3 regions of the Synechococcus sp. R6-10 genome follow, and region 2 is predicted to be linked to each of the others. Evidence: predicted binding sites of a transcription regulator. Region 2 holds the regulator's gene; each other region holds the start of a gene.
What was found. Region 2 encodes NtcA, which controls nitrogen genes in cyanobacteria. Its sites were predicted from a motif close to GTANCNNNNGNTAC; they were not measured.
Positions count from the first base shown of each region.

Region 1: the regulator NtcA is predicted to act here: its motif matches at 3,522-3,535, upstream of NW837_RS00135 (P-II family nitrogen regulator).
Region 3: the regulator NtcA is predicted to act here: its motif matches at 8,344-8,357, upstream of NW837_RS06775 (cob(I)yrinic acid a,c-diamide adenosyltransferase).

Region 1 covers NZ_JANSHW010000003.1:313-5,768, reverse strand. Annotated here, with positions in the region: partial or broken gene NW837_RS00150 (DNA polymerase III subunit delta) at 1-134, opposite strand, end outside; gene NW837_RS00145 (M23 family metallopeptidase) at 189-1,088, opposite strand; gene NW837_RS00140 (IctB family putative bicarbonate transporter) at 2,029-3,444, shown strand; gene NW837_RS00135 (P-II family nitrogen regulator) at 3,595-3,933, shown strand; gene NW837_RS00130 (ammonium transporter) at 4,088-5,456, shown strand, end outside.
Region 2 covers NZ_JANSHW010000413.1:277-4,777, reverse strand. Annotated here, with positions in the region: partial or broken gene NW837_RS11405 (M61 family metallopeptidase) at 1-1,423, opposite strand, end outside; gene ntcA (global nitrogen regulator NtcA) at 1,725-2,399, shown strand; gene eno (phosphopyruvate hydratase) at 2,638-3,921, shown strand; partial or broken gene NW837_RS11390 (prolyl oligopeptidase family serine peptidase) at 3,918-4,501, opposite strand, start outside.
Region 3 covers NZ_JANSHW010000212.1:525-12,325, forward strand. Annotated here, with positions in the region: partial or broken gene NW837_RS06750 (glutamate--tRNA ligase) at 1-362, shown strand, start outside; gene NW837_RS06755 (GAF domain-containing sensor histidine kinase) at 441-3,698, shown strand; gene NW837_RS06760 (isocitrate/isopropylmalate dehydrogenase family protein) at 3,866-4,948, shown strand; gene NW837_RS06765 (D-isomer specific 2-hydroxyacid dehydrogenase family protein) at 5,006-5,932, opposite strand; gene NW837_RS06770 (phosphodiester glycosidase family protein) at 6,256-7,467, shown strand; gene NW837_RS06775 (cob(I)yrinic acid a,c-diamide adenosyltransferase) at 8,542-9,249, shown strand; gene dcd (dCTP deaminase) at 9,373-9,954, shown strand; gene queA (tRNA preQ1(34) S-adenosylmethionine ribosyltransferase-isomerase QueA) at 10,038-11,216, shown strand; gene NW837_RS06790 (HAD family hydrolase) at 11,213-11,801, opposite strand, start outside.

The DNA.
Region 1 (5,456 bases), on a different contig from region 2:
GCAATCGTGGATTCCGGCGGCAGGCGATCGTAGTTGAAAGCAGCCCAGTGGGGATCCAGCACTTGGTCGCGCAACTGCTGCACCGCCTGCATCAGGCGATAGGTATCATCCCCCCAGTACAGGTAAACGGGCACGCTTCGACCGATTGATCCCCAATCTCCCAGCGGAGATCTCCATTTATTCACAATCTACTCAATAGCCAAATGCAGCCATGGCACGGGATCCACCGAATGGTTGTGGACAAATAGCCCCCAATGCAAGTGGGGCCCCGTAGCCGTTCCCGTAGCCCCAATGGCCCCAACCGGCTGGCCGGCTTCCACCCACTCTCCCTCTCGCACATCGATGCGGCTCAAATGCAGCAACAAGCTGGTCACTCCTTGGCCGTGATCGATGCCGATGGTATTCCCGTGAACGCGAAAGCCTTCCGATTCGTAGCCCACCAGCCTAACCCAACCGGCTGCGGGAGCCACCACCACTGCCCCCACAGGGCCTGCATAGTCAATACCGCGATGATAATAATCTTCCGCAAACTGGCCGTTGTAGTAGCGGCGCACCCCAAACGCAGTGGTAACCGGGCCTTGGGCTGGACGGTGAAAATACCCTTGCCAGTACTTCTCCGGGCTGATGTGCTGCCGAAAAGCCTCTACCTTAGTCCATTCCACCTCTGTGGCCCAGACGCTGGCCCCCGCCGGTAGGCGAATCCTTTGAACGGGGAACTCTCGCGGTTGCAAAGACAGTTGCAAGGGAGGTGGGATGGCATCTTGGATAAACCCTTGGATCTGAATCTGGCGAGCTCCAGGAGCATCCAAAGGGGTAGTGGGGATCAACGCCCGCCAACGGTTGGCCGCTATCTGGAAAGCTGGGTAGTGGGCTTGTGTGCCATCGGGATGGATTAGGCTGACCCTAGGCCAATCCCCAAGCAAAGTTTCCGGTGCGGCTGTGATTTGCACAGAAACGGTGTACCCCAAAAGGGGATCGGGAGGGCTCACCTGCACCTGGAGAGTACTGGCCTCAGCAGAGAGCGCTCCCAGACAGATCCCACAGCCCAAGCCCAAGATGATCTTTATCTCGGATCTTTGTCTCGACATTCATCCTCACCCCTTCCCACCTCATCCGTATTTTCCCCATACTTCATTTTGCGTAAGCCAGCTCACCTTGTCTAAGCGGTTTGGCTGGGATCCCTGCTCAACTTGGTGGAGGGAGTCAGTCCAAGTGAAGATACCGAGCCCAGCTTGACTCAAGTTGTTTAAGAATAGGTCAAGTACTCGCCCTGTCTGGCGAAAACAAAGGCATCTTTACATAACTTTCATAATCCAGAAGTCTCCGCAGCTCAAAAAGTTCTGTATTCCCACTGAAGAGGTTTCGTAGACCTTCTCCTACAGTTGAATTAGGAGCAGAGACTGCAGGGTTAAAGATTATGGATGGCATTGGCGAGTTTGAGTTTAAGGTGCAAATCTTAGCCCGTTGCATGGGATCCGCCCTGGGTCTGGGCCGTCCTACTCGTATTCAGATTCACTATTCCAACTCCAATTCCCAGAACGCAGTTAGAGCCAAGGAAGGTTGGTCTGGATCCCGCTTAGGCGATCAAATCCCTTCTCCTAATGCCGAAGGTGAAAGAGGATCTCAAGGTCAAGTGTTAGCCTGTGTTGCCTGAAGAATCTTTTGAGAATCGGTCTGTGGTAGGTCAGGAGATCTTCGATTGCGGCAATCCAACATTTGATTGAAGATTGAGATAGAGCTTTTTGTAGTTTTTCCTGCTGTTCTTCTTTGCTTTTTACAGAGACTTGTTCTTAAGATTGAAAACCCAACTTTGATAACTCTTCGATGCCTTTTCTTGTAGAGTCTTGTGAGTCAGCCGGTTCTTTGTTTTTGTTGAGGGGTACTTTGTCCGGCTGGCGCGATAAGAGGTTGCGCTCTTCTTCGTTGTCTCCTTGCCTCTGGGGATATAAGCTAGAACTTCGTCCCACCGACGCAATCGGAAGGTGACTTGGGGCGTATGAACTTGTGCCCAACAGGCTCCGGAGGGTTATGGAACGAGCAACGCAACGGTGGCACGGTTTTCTGCTGCGCGATTTTCCCATCAAGGCTTGGTGGCAGGGAAGCCTTTTGGGTCGTCTATTGGGATCCCTGCAAAGTTGGGGGAAGAGCAGCGTATTGGTTCAAACTTCCGACCGGATTGGCCTGGGGCTAGTGCTGCTCTACTGGATTTTCTCTGCACAAAGCTCCACCGGCATCCTGGGCCTGATTTTGCTGGCTATGGCTGCTCTGGTGGGCCTGTGCGCTTTGGTGGAAATGCCGATTGGGCTGCCGCTGCATCTGCCCCTGGGCCTTTTCTGGGGAATTGCCACCTTGGCAACGATTCTCTCTCCGGTTGCCTACGCAGCACGGGATGGCTGGCTGAAGTTGACTCTCTACCTGGCTGGTTATCTGTTGTTGCATCGTCTGCTGCGCAAACCCCAATTCCGAGATGGGATCGTTGGATCCCTGCTTTTGGTCAGCTTGGTGATGGGGGTCTACGGCCTGCGGCAATACTTTTATGGGGCAGCAGAACTGGCCACCTGGGTGGATCCGGAGTCGGGTTTGGCGGGTCTGACGCGGGTGTACAGCTATCTGCGCAATCCAAATCTGTATGGGGGCTACTTGATCCCGGTCATTCCTCTGGGGCTGGCCGCCACTTGGATTTGGCCCAGTTGGGGGGCGAAACTCCTGGCCGGGTTTACGACGGCGGTGAACCTGATTTGCCTGTTGCTCACCTACAGTCGTGGCGCCTGGATTGGGGGGCTGGCCACGCTCACCCTGATGGCCGTGCTGTTGGCGCAGTGGCATTCTGTCGATTTGCCAGCCCGCTGGCGGCGTTGGGCCTTGCCGGTCCTGTTGGGCGGAGGGGGGGCTGCTCTGTTGCTCGGGATCCTGACGGTACGCTCCCTGCGGCTGCGGGTGCAGAGCCTTTTTTGGGGGCGGTTGGATACCAGCAACAACTTTCGCCTCAATGTCTGGGCGGCGGTGCTGGAGATGATCCGCGACTTTCCCATCTTGGGGATCGGCCCCGGCAATGTTGCCTTTAACCGCGTCTATCCCCTCTACCAACGAGGCAACTTCAGCGCCCTTGGAGCCTATTCAGTGCCGCTGCAGCTCACCGTAGAGACTGGCTTCATCGGATCTTTAACTTTCGCCTGGTTTCTCTTGGTGCTCTGGGATCACGGCTGGAGATGCTGGAAAACTTTGCTCAACTTGCGGGATCCCCAGGGTCTGTGGGTGGCAGCAGGCTTGGCCGCTTGCACCGGCATGATGGCCCACGGCTTGGTGGATACCATCTGGTATCGTCCCCAGGTACAAATGCTGTGGTGGCTTGCGGTAGCGCTCATTACAGCCAGCTTGGCCTCTCTTAGCCCTCAGCCGCCCGTGGATGTTGGTGAGACCCCATCGGAGACTTCCTCCCGTTAAGGTAGCTTAAGCTTGGCCTTCCGGTCTTGACGGGAGCAAATCCAGAGTGGTAAGCATCTTCAGTAGGAGATAAAAATGTATCTGTTTTTACAATTTGCAGGTGTCAGTAGTGTTAGAAATTAGCGGAATTGTCCGGGGTGCAGGAGGCAAATGAAAAAAATCGAGGCCGTAATCCGGCCATTCAAGTTGGATGAGGTCAAAATTGCTTTGGTCAATGCCGGAATTGTCGGCATGACTGTAAGTGAAGTGCGGGGCTTTGGTCGCCAAAAGGGACAAACCGAGCGTTATCGGGGATCCGAGTACACGGTAGAGTTCCTACAAAAGCTGAAAGTGGAGATCGTGGTTGAAGATGACCTGGTGGATACGGTGGTGGAGAAGCTGATTGCAGCGGCTCGCACCGGCGAAATCGGGGATGGCAAGATTTTCATCAGCCCCGTCGAAAAAACCATCCGCATCCGCACTGGCGAACTCAACCAAGATGCCCTATGAGAAGGGATCACGTTCAGGGTTTGGGTTGCCCGGCCTGAGCCTCGTGTGAGTTTGCTTCATGTCTCTTTTGCTGTATATCTGATGAGGTGTTCTTGCCCTACTTTTCGGGTAATGTGTTGCGAGAAGTACTGTCACTTTAGGTGAGTCGAAAAGCATGAGTACAACAATGATCCAAAAGCTCAAGAGCCAGGTGCCCCAGTGGCTTTGGCGACCGGCCAAGTGGAGTCTGACTGCCGCTCTAATGGCTGCGCTGGTTTTTCTATTCGGCCAGGGAACTGCCTTTGCTCAAGAGGCCGAGGAAGTTCAGAAACACGCTGACGTTGTTTGGACGATCGTGGCAGCAGCCTTGGTGTTCTTCATGCAGGCGGGGTTCGCCATGGTAGAGACGGGCTTTACCCGCGCCAAGAACGCCGCCAACATCATGATGAAGAACTTGATGGACTTCTGCATGGGCTGTTGCGCCTTCTGGTTCATCGGGTTTGGCCTCATGTTCGGCAAAAGTACTGGCTTCTTCGGCACTGACTGGTTTGCTTTTGGCTGGCAGCAGGCTTACGAGGCAGATGGCTGGCCCTTTACTTTCTTTGTCTTCCAGATGGTGTTTGCCGCTACCGCCGCCACCATTGTTTCCGGAGCGATGGCAGAGCGCACCAAGTTCTTGGCCTACTTGATCTACTCCATCGTTATTTCTGGGCTAATCTACCCCATCTCTGGGGGTTGGGCCTGGAACGGGCTGTTCGGCGACTACAACGGCGGCACAGCCGGCTGGCTGGAAAATCTGGGCTACATCGACTACGCCGGGTCGGGGGTGGTGCATTTGGTAGGCGGCGCTGCGGCCTTGGCAGGTGCGATTGCGCTTGGCCCTCGCATTGGCAAGTACGGCCCCAATGGAGAGCCGCGGGCTATTCCCGGCCACAACCTGCCGCTGGGGATGTTGGGGGTGTTTATCCTCGCCTTGGGCTGGATCGGGTTTAATGCCGGTTCCACCACTGCAGCCTCTGTCGATATTGGCTGGATTGCCATGAATACGCTGCTGGCAGCTTCGGCTGGAGCAATTGGGGCGACGTTCACCTCTTGGGTTCATTTTGGCAAGCCGGATATGACCTTTGCCGCCAACGGTGTCCTGGCCGGCTTGGTGGGGATCACTGCCCCTTGCGATAGCGTCCATCCTTTGGGTGCTCTGATCATCGGCTCGGTGGCCGGGATTCTGGTGGTGATTTCGGTGGTGATCCTGGATACGGTGCTGAAAATTGATGACCCGGTGGGCGCGATTTCGGTACACGGCACCTGTGGTATCTGGGGGGTGTTGGCAGCAGGGATCCCCTTCTTTGCCAATGCCAACTATGCTGAAGAGGTCACCTGGGCCCAATTTGGGGTACAAGTGGTGGGCGCTCTGGCCTACTTCCTCTGGCCCTTTATTACCTGCTTGATCCTGTTCTTTATCCTCAAGGCTGTAACCGGCCTGCGCACCAGCGCCGAGGAAGAGATCGCCGGTTTGGATGTGGGCGAGCATGGCAACGTGGCCT
Region 2 (4,501 bases):
GGCCAAAGGGGTGTAGGTAAGTGTTGTAGTCTAGCTCTTCCGTGCCTTCCACATAGGCGGAGAAAAACCGGCCAAGATCGGCACCGGCTGCCCGCTCAAACGCCTCCCGCAAGTCTTGGTCGCTGTAGCCCTTCTCTGACCGACCAAAGCGCTGCCACAGATCCTGCAAAGCCGTATCCAGGGATCCCTGACCGCCGGAAAGGTGACGGATGTGCAGATCCAGCAGCCAACAGACCAAAGCCCCTTTTAAGTAATAAGAAACCTGGCTGTTGAGGGTGTTTTCGTGGGGGCGGTAGAGTTTGATCCAGGTATCGAAGCTGGACTCCCGCAGCGATTGCACGGCCCGGCCCGGAGTACGCTGCAAGCGACCAATCTGTTCGGAAAGAATCTTCAAGAAATCGCCGGCACTGAGGATCCCTGCCCTCAATAAGATGACGTTTTCGTAATAGCTGGTCGCCCCCTCACAAAACCACAGACATTCCAGATAATTTTCCTGGTTGTAATCGATCTTTTCCAATGCCAGAGGACGCAGACGCTTGACATTCCAGGCATGAAACAACTCGTGGGCCAGCAAAGACAAAAAGCGCCGATAGGACTCTGGCTGATGCAGCTCTAGCCCAGAGTAAAGAAGGGTGGTGCTGTACTTGTGCTCAAGGCCACCAAATCCTCCCGGCGACAAATGCACAATGAACCAGTAGCGGTCGTAGGGTAGCCCACCGAAAAACGCGGCTGTGGTTTTGACAATCGCCTTAGCATCAGCGACAGCCCGCTCCACATCCAGAGTGCCCGACCCCCAAACCACAAGGTAATGCGGGATCCCTTCCACCTCAAACGATTGCATCCGATGCAGGCCCACCTCCACCGGGCTATCCACCAGCTCGTCGTAGTCTTCCGCCACAAAAGACTGGCCGGAAGTGGGATCCTCAGAAGGAGAGGTCAAGGGCCGCAAACTGGTGGCGATGTGCCAATCCGGCTTGGGGGGGATCACCGTCAAAGTGTAGGGTTCCCGCTCGCGACCGGGCACGTAGAGGAAGAGCGCTGCCCCGTTGAAATAGGCGTGGGTCAAATCCAGATGGTTCGTGCGCACCGTCAGCTCATAGGCATAGACCCGATAGCACACCTTCACAGCAGAAGAACCCGGCGGATCGATTTGCCAGGTATTCTTATCCACCTTCCGCCAGGCCAAAGGGATCCCTTGCTCAGTTGCCGCCTGAAACTCCTGCACATGACGGGCATACTCCCGCACCAAGTAGGATCCCGGCGTCCACACCGGCAGTCGCAGCCGCAAAGGCATCTTTGGCTCCACCTCTCGGAGCAGCAGCTCCACCTCCAGGAGGTGATTGGCCGGATCCGGCATCCGCACCGTGAAATGCTGGCGGCTCAGTTGAGAAGGTGCAGCAACAGTAACCTCTGGGATCCCCATAGATAGATAGAATGTTCCAACCCACTCCACTCTCTACCGCCAAGGGCCGACGCAACCCCCAGCGACAATGGCTCTTATCCTAACCCCTGCTTTCGGTTGGGGATCCCTTTCTGGGGCAAAAACGAGACTCAAAAATGTAGCACGTGCTACAAAGATGCCTGGGCAGAACCTTCTACTTTAGGGTAAATCTTGGTATCATCATCGATTCTGAAGTCAAGGGGTTGCAACCTAGCCTAATGCTTCTAGATTGATCTTAATAGGTTGATCTTAGGTATAAACTGACCTTAAAAGGTTGATGAGTATGGCGGTGGCCGTAGCGGAAAAATCTCTGATCACAGCCTTCAAGCAATTGGGAGGCCCTCACCATCCTCCGGTTATCGAAACGTTTGAGCGCGGGAAGACCATTTTTTTTCCAGGGGATCCGGCGGAGCGGGTTTACTTTTTGGTAAAGGGAGCCGTTAAGCTCTCGCGGGTCTACGAAATGGGAGAGGAAATCACCGTTGCCCTCCTGCGGGAAAACAGCATCTTCGGCGTGCTCTCCTTTATCACGGGACAGCGCTCCGACCGCTTTTATCACTCGGTGGCTTTTACACCTACCGAGTTACTCTCTCTGCCGATCGAGCAGGTGGAAAAATCCTTGCAGGAGAACGCCGAACTGGCCATGTTGCTGGTTAAAAGCCTGTCGTCTCGTATCTTGCAAACGGAGATGATGATCGAGACGCTGGCTCATCGCGACATGGGATCCCGTCTGGTCAGCTTTTTGTTGATCCTCTGTCGCGATTTCGGGGTGCCTGGCCCAGATGGGGTCACCATCGATCTCAAGCTGTCTCACCAGGCCATTGCCGAGGCCATTGGCTCAACCCGCGTCACCATCACCCGCCTGTTGGGAGAGCTGCGCAAGAAGAAGTACATCTCCATTCACAAGAAGAAGATCACCGTACACGACCCGATGCGGCTGAGCCATCGCTTTGCCTAGAAGGAAGAGGAGAACACCTCCTGAGCAGCACCCTGCCTAGGCAAACCCCGCTCGACGGTTGGTTGAAGCTCTGGCCGGCCTATGTTCAATCTACTGCTGCAGCCTTGAAGAATCTCTATACCTAAAGGACAGACTTAAAGTTTTCTGGAAGCTGACCGGATCGCGGGCAAGAATCTACTAGTCTATGGGGGGATCTGGCTTTGGCCAGAGCTATCTAGCCAATTGCTGAGGTGTAACTGTGGAAACGGCCATCGAGTGGATTACCGCCCATGAGATCCTCGACTCGCGAGGACGCCCCACCCTAGAAGCCCTGGTGGGTTTAGCCAATGGGGCGACGGGCTTGGCGCAGGTTCCCAGCGGCGCTTCGACCGGTACCTTCGAGGCCCATGAGCTGCGGGACGGGGATCCCAAACGCTACGGCGGTAAGGGTGTGCTGAGGGCGGTGGAAAACATCCTTGGCCCCATCCAGTCGGAGCTGCAGGGAGAAGATGCCCTCAACCAAGCCCGTATTGACCAGTTGCTGATCGACCTGGACGGCACCCCCAACAAGTCCCGCCTGGGGGCCAACGCTATTTTGGCAGTTTCTCTGGCGACAGCCAAAGCGGCTGCGGAAGCAGTGGGCTTGCCTCTTTACAAATACCTGGGGGGGCCCTTTGCCAACCTGCTGCCGGTGCCGCTGATGAACGTGCTCAACGGCGGCGCCCACGCCGACAACAACGTCGATATTCAAGAATTTATGCTTGTGCCCATTGGAGCGGCCAGCTTTCGCGAGGCGCTGCGCTACGGGGCTGAGGTGTTTGCGGTACTAAAACAAGTGCTGCAGCAGAAGGGGCTGTCCACCGGTGTGGGGGATGAAGGGGGGTTTGCTCCTGATCTCGACTCCAATGCGGCGGCTTTGGATCTGCTGATGACGGCTATTGAACAGGCAGGCTACAAACCGGGAGCAGATATCGCCTTGGCCTTGGATGTGGCCGCCAACGAGCTGCTGCAGGATGGGCAATATCACTTTGAGGGCAAAGCCCACAGCGCGGCTGATATGGTGGCTTACTACCAGCAACTGCTGGCCAACTATCCCATCCTTTCCATTGAAGATGGGCTAGCGGAAGAAGACTGGGCCGGTTGGCAAGCCATGACCGCTCAACTGGGATCCCGGGTACAGCTGGTGGGAGATGACCTGTTTGTAACCAACCTGACCCGCCTGCAAAAGGGTATCGACAGCGCCGCCGCCAACGCCATTTTGATCAAGCCCAACCAAATCGGCACCCTGACGGAGACCGTCTCGGCCATCCAATTGGCAGTTCAAGCCGGCTTTCGCACCATCATCAGCCACCGCTCTGGCGAGACGGAAGACACCACCATTGCCGACTTGGCGGTGGCCACCCGTGCCGGGCAGATCAAAACCGGATCCCTCTGCCGCAGCGAGCGCATTGCCAAGTACAACCAACTGCTGCGCATCGAAGACGAGCTGGGGGAAGCGGCAGTTTATGCCGGTCGGGTGGGCCTGGGTCCTAGAGCTCGCTAACTTCCCGTTCCGTCCCAGGGGATCCCTAGCACCTGCACCAAAAAGGCCCAGCGGTCGGCAGCTTCCTCAATCAGCTTGCTGGTGGGCTTGCCGGCCCCGTGCCCTGCCTTGGTGTCGATGCGGATGAGGATGGGCTGGGATCCCCCCTGGGCTGCCTGCAGGGCAGCGGCAAACTTGAAGCTGTGGGCGGGCACCACCCGGTCGTCGTGATCTGCGGTGGTGATCAGGGTGGCGGGATAGGCAGTGCCGGGCTTGAGGTTGTGCAGAGGGGAATAGGCGTAGAGGGCCTTGAATTCCTCCGGGTTCTCCGGGGATCCGTACTCGGAGATCCAGGCCCAGCCGATGGTGAACTTATGAAAGCGCAGCATGTCGAACACCCCCACTGCCGGCAGGGCCGCTGCAAACAGCTCCGGCCTCTGAACCAGGCAGGCCCCCACCAGCAGGCCGCCGTTGCTGCCGCCGGAGATGGCCAACTTGGCGGGGTTGGTGTAGCCATGGGCTATCAGCCACTCGGCAGCGGCAATAAAGTCGTCGAACACCTTTTGCTTGTTGAGCTTGGTGCCCGCCTGGTGCCACTCTT
Region 3 (11,801 bases), on a different contig from region 2:
GTATCGACCGCCTGGCAGAGGCTCCTCCGCTCAGCCGCTTTTTGTTTCAGGAGCCCCTCAGCTACACGTTGCCAGCTCTGGAACAGTTGCGCCTGCATGGGGTGGCAGAGGCTATGGCTGCAATGGCCACCACGTTGGCTGCTGCCGAGCTGCCCCAGGTTTCGGCGGACAGCTTAAAACCGCTGGTGGATCAGGTGGCCAAAGCCCAGAACATGAAAAAGGGCCTGCTGATGAAGAGTTTGCGGGCCGCCCTGACAGGGGATCTGCAGGGGCCGGATTTGCTGCAATCTTTTGCGCTTCTGCAGCGGCGGGGCTGGGCCTTGGGGCGGTTAGAGGCTGTGCAGAAGTTGGTTTCTTGTTGATGGAAGTTTATCTCTTGCTGTCATGCCTTCGGTTGCCTCTGTTGAAAGTGCTCCGCACCGCTGCCGCGATGGGATCCCATGCTGTCACGCCAGCTACAGGCTGCAAACCAAATTGTCCAAGAACTGGTGCTGCTCTCTTCTCAGTTATCTTCCCCATCCTCTTCGGACTCTGTAGAGATGGGGGAGCTGGAGCAGTGTGTGCTCAAGCTGGCCCAGACCTTGGTACAGCAGATGGTAAATCGCCTGGGCGCGGCCTCAGCTCGCCTTTGGATTTTCGACCCGCAGGAAGGATGTTTTCAGTCGGTGGCCCATGCCGGCCTGCTCAGCCCTGCTCACGACCAAATTCAGCGGATCTATCCTGACGACAGCCCTTTAGGACGGGTGGCCCAGGAGGGGCTGCCGCTTTTGAGCAACAATCCCGCCCAAGAAGCCTGGATGCCCGCCCCGGAGTGGGTGAAGGCCAATGGCTTGCGAGGCTTTGTTGCCTACCCGATTAACCGGGGGGAGGAGCGGCTGGGGGCTTTGGCTCTGTTGAGCCGGACACCTCTGGAAGCCAGCTTTCTGGAAGTGGTGAAGTTCCTCTGTTCCTATATCGCCAGCGCCATCATCAATGCCAAGCTGCTGGAGCGCAGCCGACGGCAGGCGGTGCGGGAGGCGCTGCTCAACCGCATCACCAGCACTGTTCACCGCTTTTTGCAGTGGGATCAAATCGTCAGCACTGCCCTGAAGGAGCTGCAGCAGGCCTTTCTCTCGAAAGGGGTGAAGGGGCTGAGCCGCTGCTGTTTTTACAGTCTCAGCCCGGATCAGCAGACGGTTCGGGTCAGCCATGAGGCCCTGAGCCCTGGGCTAACCCCCTCCCTAGGAGAGGTGTACCGGATCCAGGACTTTGGCTCGCTGTGCGAGCGCCTGCGGACGGGGCAGGTGGTGCAAATAGCCTTGCCTCTGCTGCCGGATCGAGATCTCCTGACCCCAGAGGGGTTGGCCGCTCTCCAGGCGCTGCAGGCTTGCTCGGCGGTGCTGATCCCGGTGCAGTCGGTGGGCTCGGCAGGAGTAGGGCTTTCGGAGGTTGGCGGGAAGGATGGGGGACGGCCCGGTTTGGCTGCAGAGCCAGGGGAGATGATTGGGTTGTTGGGAGTGTACGTCACCACACCCCACCTTTGGCAGCCGGAGGAGATCGAGCTGTTGCGCTCGGTGGCCTCTCAACTGGCCATTGCCCTCACCCGTTCCAGCCTGTTCGAGCATGCCCATCAGCAGACGGAACGGCTGGCTCTGTTGCACTCGATCACGGCGGCGATTCGCTCCAGCCTGGAGCCCACCACCCTCTTCCATGCGATCACCCAGCAGATCGGGGCGGCTTTTCAGGCAGATGTGTGTATCTTGGCCCTCTGGCAGCCGGAGCAGGAGCTGCTACACCCTGTTGGCCTTTATGCGCCGCAGCTTTCCCCCACCGTTCGCGTGGGCGGGACGGAGTCGTTGCTGGACACTCTGTTGCCGACAAGGGGGCCGTTGGTGGGATCCCCAGATTGCCCCTGGGTTGAGCCTGGGATCCCGCCGGACTTGCCGGAGACGATTCGAGCCAAGTTGCGCTTGGGGGCCAGTTTGCTCGCCACCTTGAGGGGGCCTGTGGTGGTGCCGGAGCCGCAGACGGCTCAGTCCTGGGCCGATCTAAAGCCTCAGAGCCAGGGGAGTGGGCTGTTGTTGGTGCCCCTATTTGCTTCTGAGCATCCGGACAGGCCCCAAGAACTGTTGGGGGGCATTGCCCTAATCCGCTACCCTGGCAGCGATTCCCTGACCCCTCGTCCTTGGCAGCCGGAGGATCTGGAGTTGGCAGAAGCCGTGGCCGAGCAGGCGGGGATCGCCCTCAAGCAAGCGCGGCTTTACGAGCAAACCCGTAGCTCTGCCCAGCGGGAAAGCCTTTTGCGCCAGATTGCCCAGCGCCTCAGCGGCACCTACAATCCCCAGGAGGTGGTGCAGATTGCCCTCGAGGGCATGGCAGAGGCTTTGCAGGTTGAGCGGTGCAGTTTTGTGGCGCCCTGCAGTGGCCATGAGCCGTTCGCAGCCTCGTCGCGACAGCCTTGCGGTTCCCCTTCCCCTGCCGTAGGCAGAGCAACAGCCCCACCACAGGCGGGACGGAGTCCTTTGGCTCAGCAACCCTTGGCCGGCGCTCCTGCAGAACCTCTGGCCATCATCCAAGAGTATTGCCGTCAGCCGGGGATCCCTTCCCAAAGGGGACAGACGCTGCCCCCTGAGCTAAGCCAGCTCCTCTGGGTCAATTGCTACAGCCACCTGAACACGCTGCTGATTCCAGATGTCAACACCTTCCCATTGTCTGCCCACGCCCGCCGCCATCTGCTGCAAAAGGGCATCCGCTCCCTGTTGGGTGTGCCGATAGTCACCGATGCTCGCCAGGTGGCCGGGGTGCTTTGCGCCTTCATGCCGCCGTTTGAGCCGGCAGTTCGGGGAAGCAAAACCGCCGATATCGCCTCAGAAGCCGCCGGATTTTCCCCCAGAGATACGGACTTGGTGAACGCGCTGGCGGACATTGCGGCAGTAGCCTTGCAGCGGGCCTCTTTCTACGAGCAGGTTCGCCGTCAGGAGGCGACGGCAGCAGCTTTGCGGGGCCTAACCGAGGGGCGAGAGGCGGAAAGTCGTCGGTTGGCCGCCGATTTGCACGACCAAACCTTGGCAGATCTGGGAGCTTTGTCTCGCCAGATCCAAGAGCTATCCGGCGATCCGACCATTGGCCCAGCCGGACAGGCTCAGTTGCGGGCCATGAGCGCCCAACTGCGAGAGACCATGGCCGAATTGCGCGGGATCGTGGAAGATTTGCAGCCGACGGCCATGCGGGCCTTTAACCTTGGCCCGGCTCTGCGCAGTCTCCTGGAACGGGCCGCCCAACGTTCCCCCCATCCTCTCCTCACCCGTTTCGACAACCAAGCCGATGGCCTGCTCTCCCGTCTCAGCCCCACCTGCCAGAGCAACATTTTCCGCATCGTGCAGGAGGCTCTGAACAACATCGTCAAACACGCGGGGGCACGGCGCATCGATCTCATCATTCAGCCCAAGGTTCAACAGGACGCCGGTTCCTCTATCAACCCTCAGGCTCCCTACACCCACTTGGAGCTGAAGATCATCGACGATGGCTGCGGTATGCCGGCGTCCAAGAGTGGGGCGGATCCCGCCCAGCCGTCTGGCCATGGACACGGGTTGCTCAACATGCGCTACCGAGCCGAGTTGATCGGGGCAAGCATTGCTTGGCGTAATCGCCGCTTTGGCAGTGGCACAGTTGTAGAGCTGCGAGTCCCTCTGCCGCCGAGTCCCCGATCTTGCGGCTAGCCCCCCCTTTTCTGAGGTAGCAGACGCAGCATTTTCAGTCTCAACCTGTTCTATAGTCGTTTAAGCTCAAGGGTTCCCGGTTCTCTAACCTGTCTGGTGGAGGGATCCTCTCACGCCGGCAAGGCGGAGTTTTTGCGCTGTCGTTAACACTGCGAGGAGAAGCATCTGTGGCCTATCGTGTGACTTTGATCCCTGGGGATGGCATCGGCCCGGAAGTGGCCAAGGCGATGACCACGGTCTTGGAGGCTACTGGGGTTCGGTTCGAATGGATCCCGGTAGAAGCAGGAGTGGAGGTGATCGAGAAATACGGCACCCCCTTGCCGCCCCAGGTGTTGGAGTCCATTCGGGAAACCAAAGTGGCGATCAAAGGGCCGATTGGCACTCCCGTAGGTACTGGCTTTCGTTCGGTCAACGTAGCCATTCGCAAGGAGCTGGATCTCTACGCCAATCTGCGCCCGGCCAAATCCATGCTCGGTGTCAAAAGCCCTTTTCAAGACATTGACCTAGTGGTGGTGCGGGAAAATACTGAAGATCTCTATGCCGGGATCGAGTTTGAACGGGGCACGCCGGAAGCCATCCAAGCGCGGGAGGAAATGATGCGCCTCTCCGGCAAACCCATCCGCGAGGGATCCGCCATTGGCATCAAGCCCATTTCGGACTTCGGCAGCCGCCGCATTGTCAAATTTGCCTTTGAGTACGCCCGCCAGAATGGCCGCAAGAAGGTGACGGCAGTGCACAAAGCCAACATCATGAAGTTCACCGATGGCTTGTTTTTGCAGGTGGCACGGGAGGTGGCCCAGGAGTACCCCGACATCGAGTTTGAAGATCGCATCGTGGACAACATGTGCATGCAACTGATGCAAAAGCCGCAGCTCTACGATGTGCTGGTGCTCACCAACCTCTATGGGGACATCATTTCCGACTTGTGCGCGGGGATGATCGGCGGGCTGGGGGTGGCGCCGGGGGCCAACATCGGCGACGGCATTGCGGTTTTTGAGGCCATTCACGGCTCTGCTCCCAAATATGCCGGCCAAAACAAAGTCAACCCCTGCGCTCTGATCCTCTCCGGGGCGATGATGCTGCGCTACCTAGGAGAGCGGGAGGCTGCCGCAAGGGTGGAGGCGGCGGTGCAGGCGGTGATCGCCGAGGGCAAGCAGGTCACCTATGACCTGGCCACAGGGGATCCCGTCGGCACTCAGGAGATGGCAGAGGCCATTGCTGCCCGCGTGCAGGAGATGGCTCCGCAGTAGGGTTTGGCGTCAAATGTTTCTGATCCCAGGCTCCCCAAGGGAGGGGGGCTAGAGGACTCAATACCCCAAAACCGGATCCACCACCCCTAGCAAGGGATCCCCGGCCCGGAAGCGCCGCACATTTTCTCGCACCCGCTTAGAGAGGGCTGGGACAATCATGGCATCGGTAAGAGCAGTGTGGGGGGTAATCAGGCAGTTGGGCAAGCTCCAGAGGGGATGCCCATCCGGTAGGGGCTCGGGATCCGTGACATCCAAGGCAGCCCCGCGAATGACCCTCTGCTGCAGGGCGGCCACCAAGTCGGGGGTCACGATGTGTTTTCCTCGCGCCACATTCACCAACCAACACTGGGATCCCATCTGCTCCAACTCAGCTTGGGCGATGATCCCCTCGGTTTCCGGCGTGAGGGCCAAAGCCAGGATCACCACATCTGCCCCTGCCAACACCGTTTGCCGTTCCGCGAGTGTCACCACCCGCGTGGCCCCCGGCAAGGGATCCGCCTTGCGACGCACCACGTCGATGGAGCACTGAAAAGGCTGCAACAGCTTGATCAACTCTTGGGCGATGCCCCCGGCCCCGAAAATGACCACACGGCTACCCCAGAGGCTGGTACCGGAGCCCTCCTGCCAAGTTTGGGCCAAGGCGCGGATCTTCAAGTCGCGCAAGCTGGCCAAGGTCAAGGCCAAGGCATGTTCTGCCACCGGTTGAGCATAGACTCCCTTGCCACAAGTCCACACATAGGCAGGATGCAAAACCCCTGCCCGGACAAAAGGCTCTACCCCCGCCCAGGGCAACTGCACCCAGCGGATCCCTTTCCCTTCCGCCAGACAGCACTTCAGGCCGGGCACATCAAAGGCATCGGCCCAGACCAAGGCTTCTGCTTCTGCCAGGGGCACAATTTCGCCACCCCCTGCCAAAACAGCCTCTTTGAGCCAGGGGCGAAGATGGCCGGGTTCGACGGCAATGCGTTTGCCTTGGATGCCCATAGGAACCGTTGGATGAGGCTTTCCCCTTGCCAGGATACTGCCGGAGATGGCGTGCACGGGCAGCCAAACCGGTGATCGAGTGTTAAGGGATCCCAAAGGGATCCTGGGCCACTTCCATAGGATCGCTAGGGTGAAAATTAGGGCTGCTGTGTTGGCTCAATCCTTAAGTAGGTAGCATTCCCCAATGACCCTATCCGAACTGCTGATCTTGGTGACGCTGCTCTTTCCCGGGATCCTGTTGTCGCTCATTGTGATGGGAACCTTTGCCGCAGGGGGATAATCATCTCCCAATGACAATGGTGAAGCCCTAAAGACGTGAAGACATGTCCAAAACCAAGCTGAGCGCCTGGGTCATGGGCTGGGGGTTAGCCTGCACTGCTGCTCTCTTTTTGCCCAGCGTGGCTGCTCAAGCTCAGGTGACCCTCGGTGTGCAGCCGGTGCGGGTGGTGCAAGGGATCCCTTTGTACCAGAAGGAGGTTTGGGTTGGAGACAATCGGATCCCCGTTTCTATCGTGGTCATTTCTCTCGCAGCGGGCCAACTGCGGCCTATCTGGGCTGCACCTGCGGGGCTGGTGGGTCTGGGGGAGCTGTCTTCCTTTGGCCCCGAACAGGGAGCAGTAGCCGCCATTAACGGTGGGTTTTTCAACCGCAACACCCGTCAGCCGCTGGGGGCAATTCGTCGGGATGGCCGTTGGATCTCCAGCCCCATTTTGGGTCGTGGGGTCATCGCCTGGTCGGATGGGACGGCAGGGCAAGAAGGGGGATCCGTGCGCTTTGCCCGTTTGCGGATGCAAGCAGAGCTGCGCAATGCCATTGGGGACCGGATCCCGGTGGTGGGCATCAATACAGGCTATATCCTGCCCGGCATCTCCCAGTTTACCCCCGACTGGGGATCCACCTACACCACCCAAACGGACGACGAAATGCTCGTGATGGTGCGGGAGGATCGGGTGCAAGAGATTCTGATGGCTGGCCTGGCCGGCAGTTTAACGGTACAGATTCCCAGTGAGGGGTATGTATTGGCAGGGCGGGGGCTAGAAGGTGCCCTAGAAGCCCGCAAGCTGGTTCCTGGGGATCGCCTCAGCTTTTATCTGCGCTTGGATCCGCCCGAGCTGGAAGCTTATCCCCACATCCTAGGGGCAGGGCCGCTCTTGCTCTTGGATGGACAGGTGGTTTTGGATGCCCGATTGGAGGCATTTCAACCCCTCTTTCGCCGGCAGCGAGCCGCCCGCAGTGCCATTGGCCAACTGGACAGCGGACATTTGCTGCTGGTGACCGCCGGCAATGCCCAGGAAAACCAAGGGCTTACCCTGCTGGAGATGGCGCAGTTGATGCAGCAATTGGGCTGTCGCCATGCCCTGAACTTGGATGGGGGCAATGCTTCCACCTTGGTGCTGGGGGGAGAAGCCGTCAATTGGGAACACCGACACCCAGAAGCCAGCCCACTCAACAGCGAGACGGATCCCAGTCCATCCCGGCGGCGTACACCCCGAGTTCACAATGGCCTAGGGTTTTTCCCAAGCCCAAGTCGGTGACAGAAAACTTTTGTGCCGGCGGGATGGAGTCTTTTCCCTTTGATCCAGGGATCGAGGGTGGGATCCCTGGACTTCCTGGCTGATTGGAGGAGGGGGCAGGTATTCTCCAGGATTGGATCTACCTTCTCAACAAAAATCTCTCCTCGCCAGAGGAAGGACTCGGCTTTGATTGCGCAATGGGATCCCGGCAATCTCAGCACCCAAAGCCCCAGAGCTTTTTCAGGTCAATTTTAAGTGGGATCCAAACTGAACGCCCAATGCTCATTTCTCATAACAGAAATAGAGATTAAATTAAGTAGAAAACATTGGCCTTGAGACCGGTAAGAAAAATGATCAAAGAGGCGATCTCTTGAAGAAGACGACCTCAGAGTATAAAAGGCACGCAATTCTTTACGCTTCTGCTAAATCAGATGCTGGTTTTCAAAAAAGTATTGTCAATAATCCATTTTTTGACGAAGATGATTGACGAATTTATATTTCTTCACTCTCGAGGTTAGAAATTAACTCCTTGGACTTTTGGTTACAATTCTCTCTACTACGAATGTTCGCTAATGTGTAGGCCTACCCGGCTCCCGACCAAATGTATAGCTATTTTAAAAATGACTATCTCTCCTGGTGGACAAGGCTTTTGGGGTAGGTTGACCCTTGCTCCTCTCTCGTGGGTGGGCTGCTGGTACTGGCATTCCTGTTTGTGAGAGTTAATCTTATTTGGAAGAAATTGATCTTTTTCTCAAATTTTTATAGAGCACCTCTATACTCAAGTGAGATAGCCCCACACACAAGCTTCTGGGCTAGGCCTGAAATTTTATTGAGATCCCCTGTCAAAGCTTTTCAGGTATTGCCTCTTGTGCCAAAAGGCTAGGATGGGCAAGGATTGTATTTTCTATTACTCTATTTAGGATGATTTGTATGCTGGCCGGAAGCAGAACCGACTCATTGACGGATACGCACAGGTGGTGTTTCATGGAATCCATAGCCGACGCTCTCCACCACTTGTAGGCCCTATAACCTAGGGCCGTGTTCTCTAGCCTGCTCGCGAGATAGAACGTGGTTTGCACTGCTTCTCCAAATCCTATGCCTTCCTCCAAGGATGCTGCTCCTGTAGCCCGCGCCAAACAGCCTGCGGCTCAAGCCAGCCCTGCTGCCGGCGAGCTTTTCCTTCAGCAGAATGGATCCCTCTCCGCCCAGTTGGTTCCCCAGGGATCCCTGCAGCTTTACACCCACCCCAGCCGGGGCATGTTTACGCCCGTCATGGCTCAGGCGATGCGCTTGGCAGGCCAGGGAACGCGGGTGCTGATCGTGCAATTTCTCAAGGGTGGGATCAATCAGGGGCCCGAAAATCGTCTCTCCCTGGGCAGATCCTTGGAGTGGGTTCGTTGTCGCCTGCACCGCTGCATCGATACACCTCACCTAGAGCCTGAGGAGCGGGTGGCATTGGATGAGCTGTGGCAATTTACCCAGGAGGCTGTCAGGAGTGGCCGCTATGACTTGGTGGTGTTGGATGAGCTGAGCTTGGCTGTGAAGTTGGGCCTGATCCCAGAAGCGGAAGTGCTGAGCTTAATCGACCAACGCCCCATCTCCATGGACATGGTGATCACCGGGCCGGAGATGCCAGATTCGTTTCTGGAGCGGGCGGACTTGATCACGCAGCTGCGCCTACGTGGCATCCCAGGCCCAGGGCTCCGCACTGCCGATGCGAATGTTGCCTGCTCTCTGGATCCCCCTCAAGTCAGCGGCACAGGTGCTATGCCTACAGCAGCCCATGTTGCTCCGCACCGCTAGCGCAAACAGTTTCCGCTCCGAAAGACCTAGGCAACACGGGTCGCGTCAGGGGGGCGGAGTCCCAATAAGACTGGAGCTTGTCCACCAGATGTGCCCTCACTCTCCAGGAAGCCGGCTGTAGCCATGTTGAAAAACGACCGCTGGATCTGTGAGCAAGCGCGGCGAGGGATGATTGAGCCCTTCTGTCCTGAGCTGGTGCGCGCTGTTGAATCTCGGCCTGTTTTGAGTTACGGGCTGTCCTCCTACGGCTACGACATCCGCCTGTCGCCGGTGGAGTTCAAGATCTTTCGCCATGTGCCCGGCACGGTGGTGGATCCCAAGCGGTTTAACCCCAAGAATCTGGAAGCGGTGGAGCTGCACCACGACGAGATGGGGGATTACTTTATCATCCCGGCCCACTCCTATGGGTTGGGGGTGTCTTTGGAGCGGCTGCAAGTTCCGGATAACATTACCGTGATCTGCATTGGCAAATCTTCCTATGCCAGGGTGGGCCTGATTGCCAACCTGACGCCCGCTGAGGCGGGATGGCGGGGTTATCTCACCCTGGAGTTTTCCAACGCCTCCAGCGCCGACTGCCGTGTGTACGCCAACGAAGGGGTGGTACAGCTTCTTTTTCTGGAAGGGGATCCCTGCCAAGTGACCTACGCCGACCGCGCCGGCAAGTATCAGGATCAGCCGCAGCAGGTGGTGGTGGCCAAGGTTTAGCTGCTTCCCTCAAAAGGGAGAGGGTTGGCGGGATCCGGTTGGCTATGCTGGATCCACGTAGAACCCCATCTTGATTCATCTCCATGCCTGACTCTTTTTCGCCTGCTGCCGCTCCCCCCGGTGAGGCTGAGCCTTTGGGCGATAGGGAGCCCAATCCGGATCTGCTCACAGCTTCCTACGACTACACCCTCCCTCCAGATCGGATTGCGCAAACGCCGGTGGAGCCCAGGGATCAGGCGCGGATGCTGGTGGTGTACCCGGATAGGCACGAGCATCGCCGCTTCTGCCATCTGCCTGACTACCTGCGGGAGGGGGATCTGCTGGTTCTCAACGATACCAAGGTGATCCCGGCCCGCCTGTTCGGGGCCAAGGAACCCTCCGGGGCGCGGGTCGAAGTGTTGCTGCTGGAGCCTTGTCTGGAAGGGATCCCTGCCGCCGCCCAACCTCTGCCGGATCAGGCGTGGAACTGGCGGGTTTTGGTCAGGCCGGGCAAACGGGTGAAGGTGGGGGATCGGATTGGTTTTTGGAGCAAGCAGGGATCCCCCTCTGGGCTGAGGGCCACCGTTCTGGCTTTGGATCTGGAAACCGGCGGGCGAGTGGTGCAGTTTGAGTGGGAAGGGGCGCAACCTTTTGAGGAAATCCTGGAACAGGTGGGCCGGATCCCGCTTCCTCCCTACATCAAGGCTTCCGGATCCCCGGGCTCAGGACAAGTTCGCCCTGAAGACTACCAAACCCTCTGGGCCAAACACCCCGGCTCGGTGGCTGCTCCCACGGCAGGGCTGCACTTTACCCAGGAGCTGCTGGAGCGGCTGGCCCAAAAAGGGATCCAAACGGCCTACATCACCCTGAACATCGGCCTGGGTACCTTCCGACCGGTGGAAGCGGAGCAGGTGACCGAACATCGTCTCCACAGCGAGTGGCTCAAGGTGCCGGCAGAAACGGTGGCAGCCATCCAAAAAGCCCAAGCCCGAGGGGGGCGGGTGATCGCGGTGGGAACAACCGTGGTGCGCTCTTTGGAAACCGCGGCAGCCTCTGGCACCTTGCAGCCTTGGCAGGGGAAAAGCGATCTATTCATCTACCCCGGCTACTCCTGGCGGGTGATTCAAGGACTGGTCACCAATTTTCATCTGCCCCGCTCCAGCCTGATGATGCTGGTGGCTGCGCTGATCGGGCGGCAAAGGCTGCTGGATCTCTACCGAGAGGCCGTCGACCAGGGGTATCGCTTCTATTCCTTTGGGGATGGCATGCTGATCCTGCCCTAGGGCTGGGGCTGACCTCCCTGGGATCCCTTGAAGGAACCGGCCTCCGCCTCTCCTTCAACTGGGGTCGAAGGACGGTCTTGCCCGCCGGCAAACCAGTTCCGGATGCGATCCCATTCCACCTGGTGGTAGCCGTCCACCGCCCAATTGGCCCGCCGCTGCAGCATGTGCAGAGGAAAGAAGGTAGCCAGCGCCAGGACTGGGATCCCTGCCGAACGGGCTGCCTGAATGCCGGGGTAGGTGGCCTCAATGCTCAAGCACTCCTGGGCAGGCAATTCCATCCGCTGCAAAAGCAGGCGGTGCAAGTGTCCTGGGGAAAGCATTGGGCCTGCATCATCCCCCGTCACTCGGTAGGATCCCCCATCGGTCAACTGTATCAGGGCCGGGCAACAGGACTGGAAACGCTCCAGAAAAGCGGCCACCTCGGCTGCCGATTGGCCGCACAGCAGGCCGACCTTCAGTTGCAGCCGCTCCAGCGTCTCCAAAGTTTCCGCCAAACCGGGAATGAGAGGCAATTCCCTCTGCCCCTGCAAAGCCTGTCGGTAGTATAGGGCCTTGCGTTTCAGCAGCTCTTCCAGTTGTTTGGGG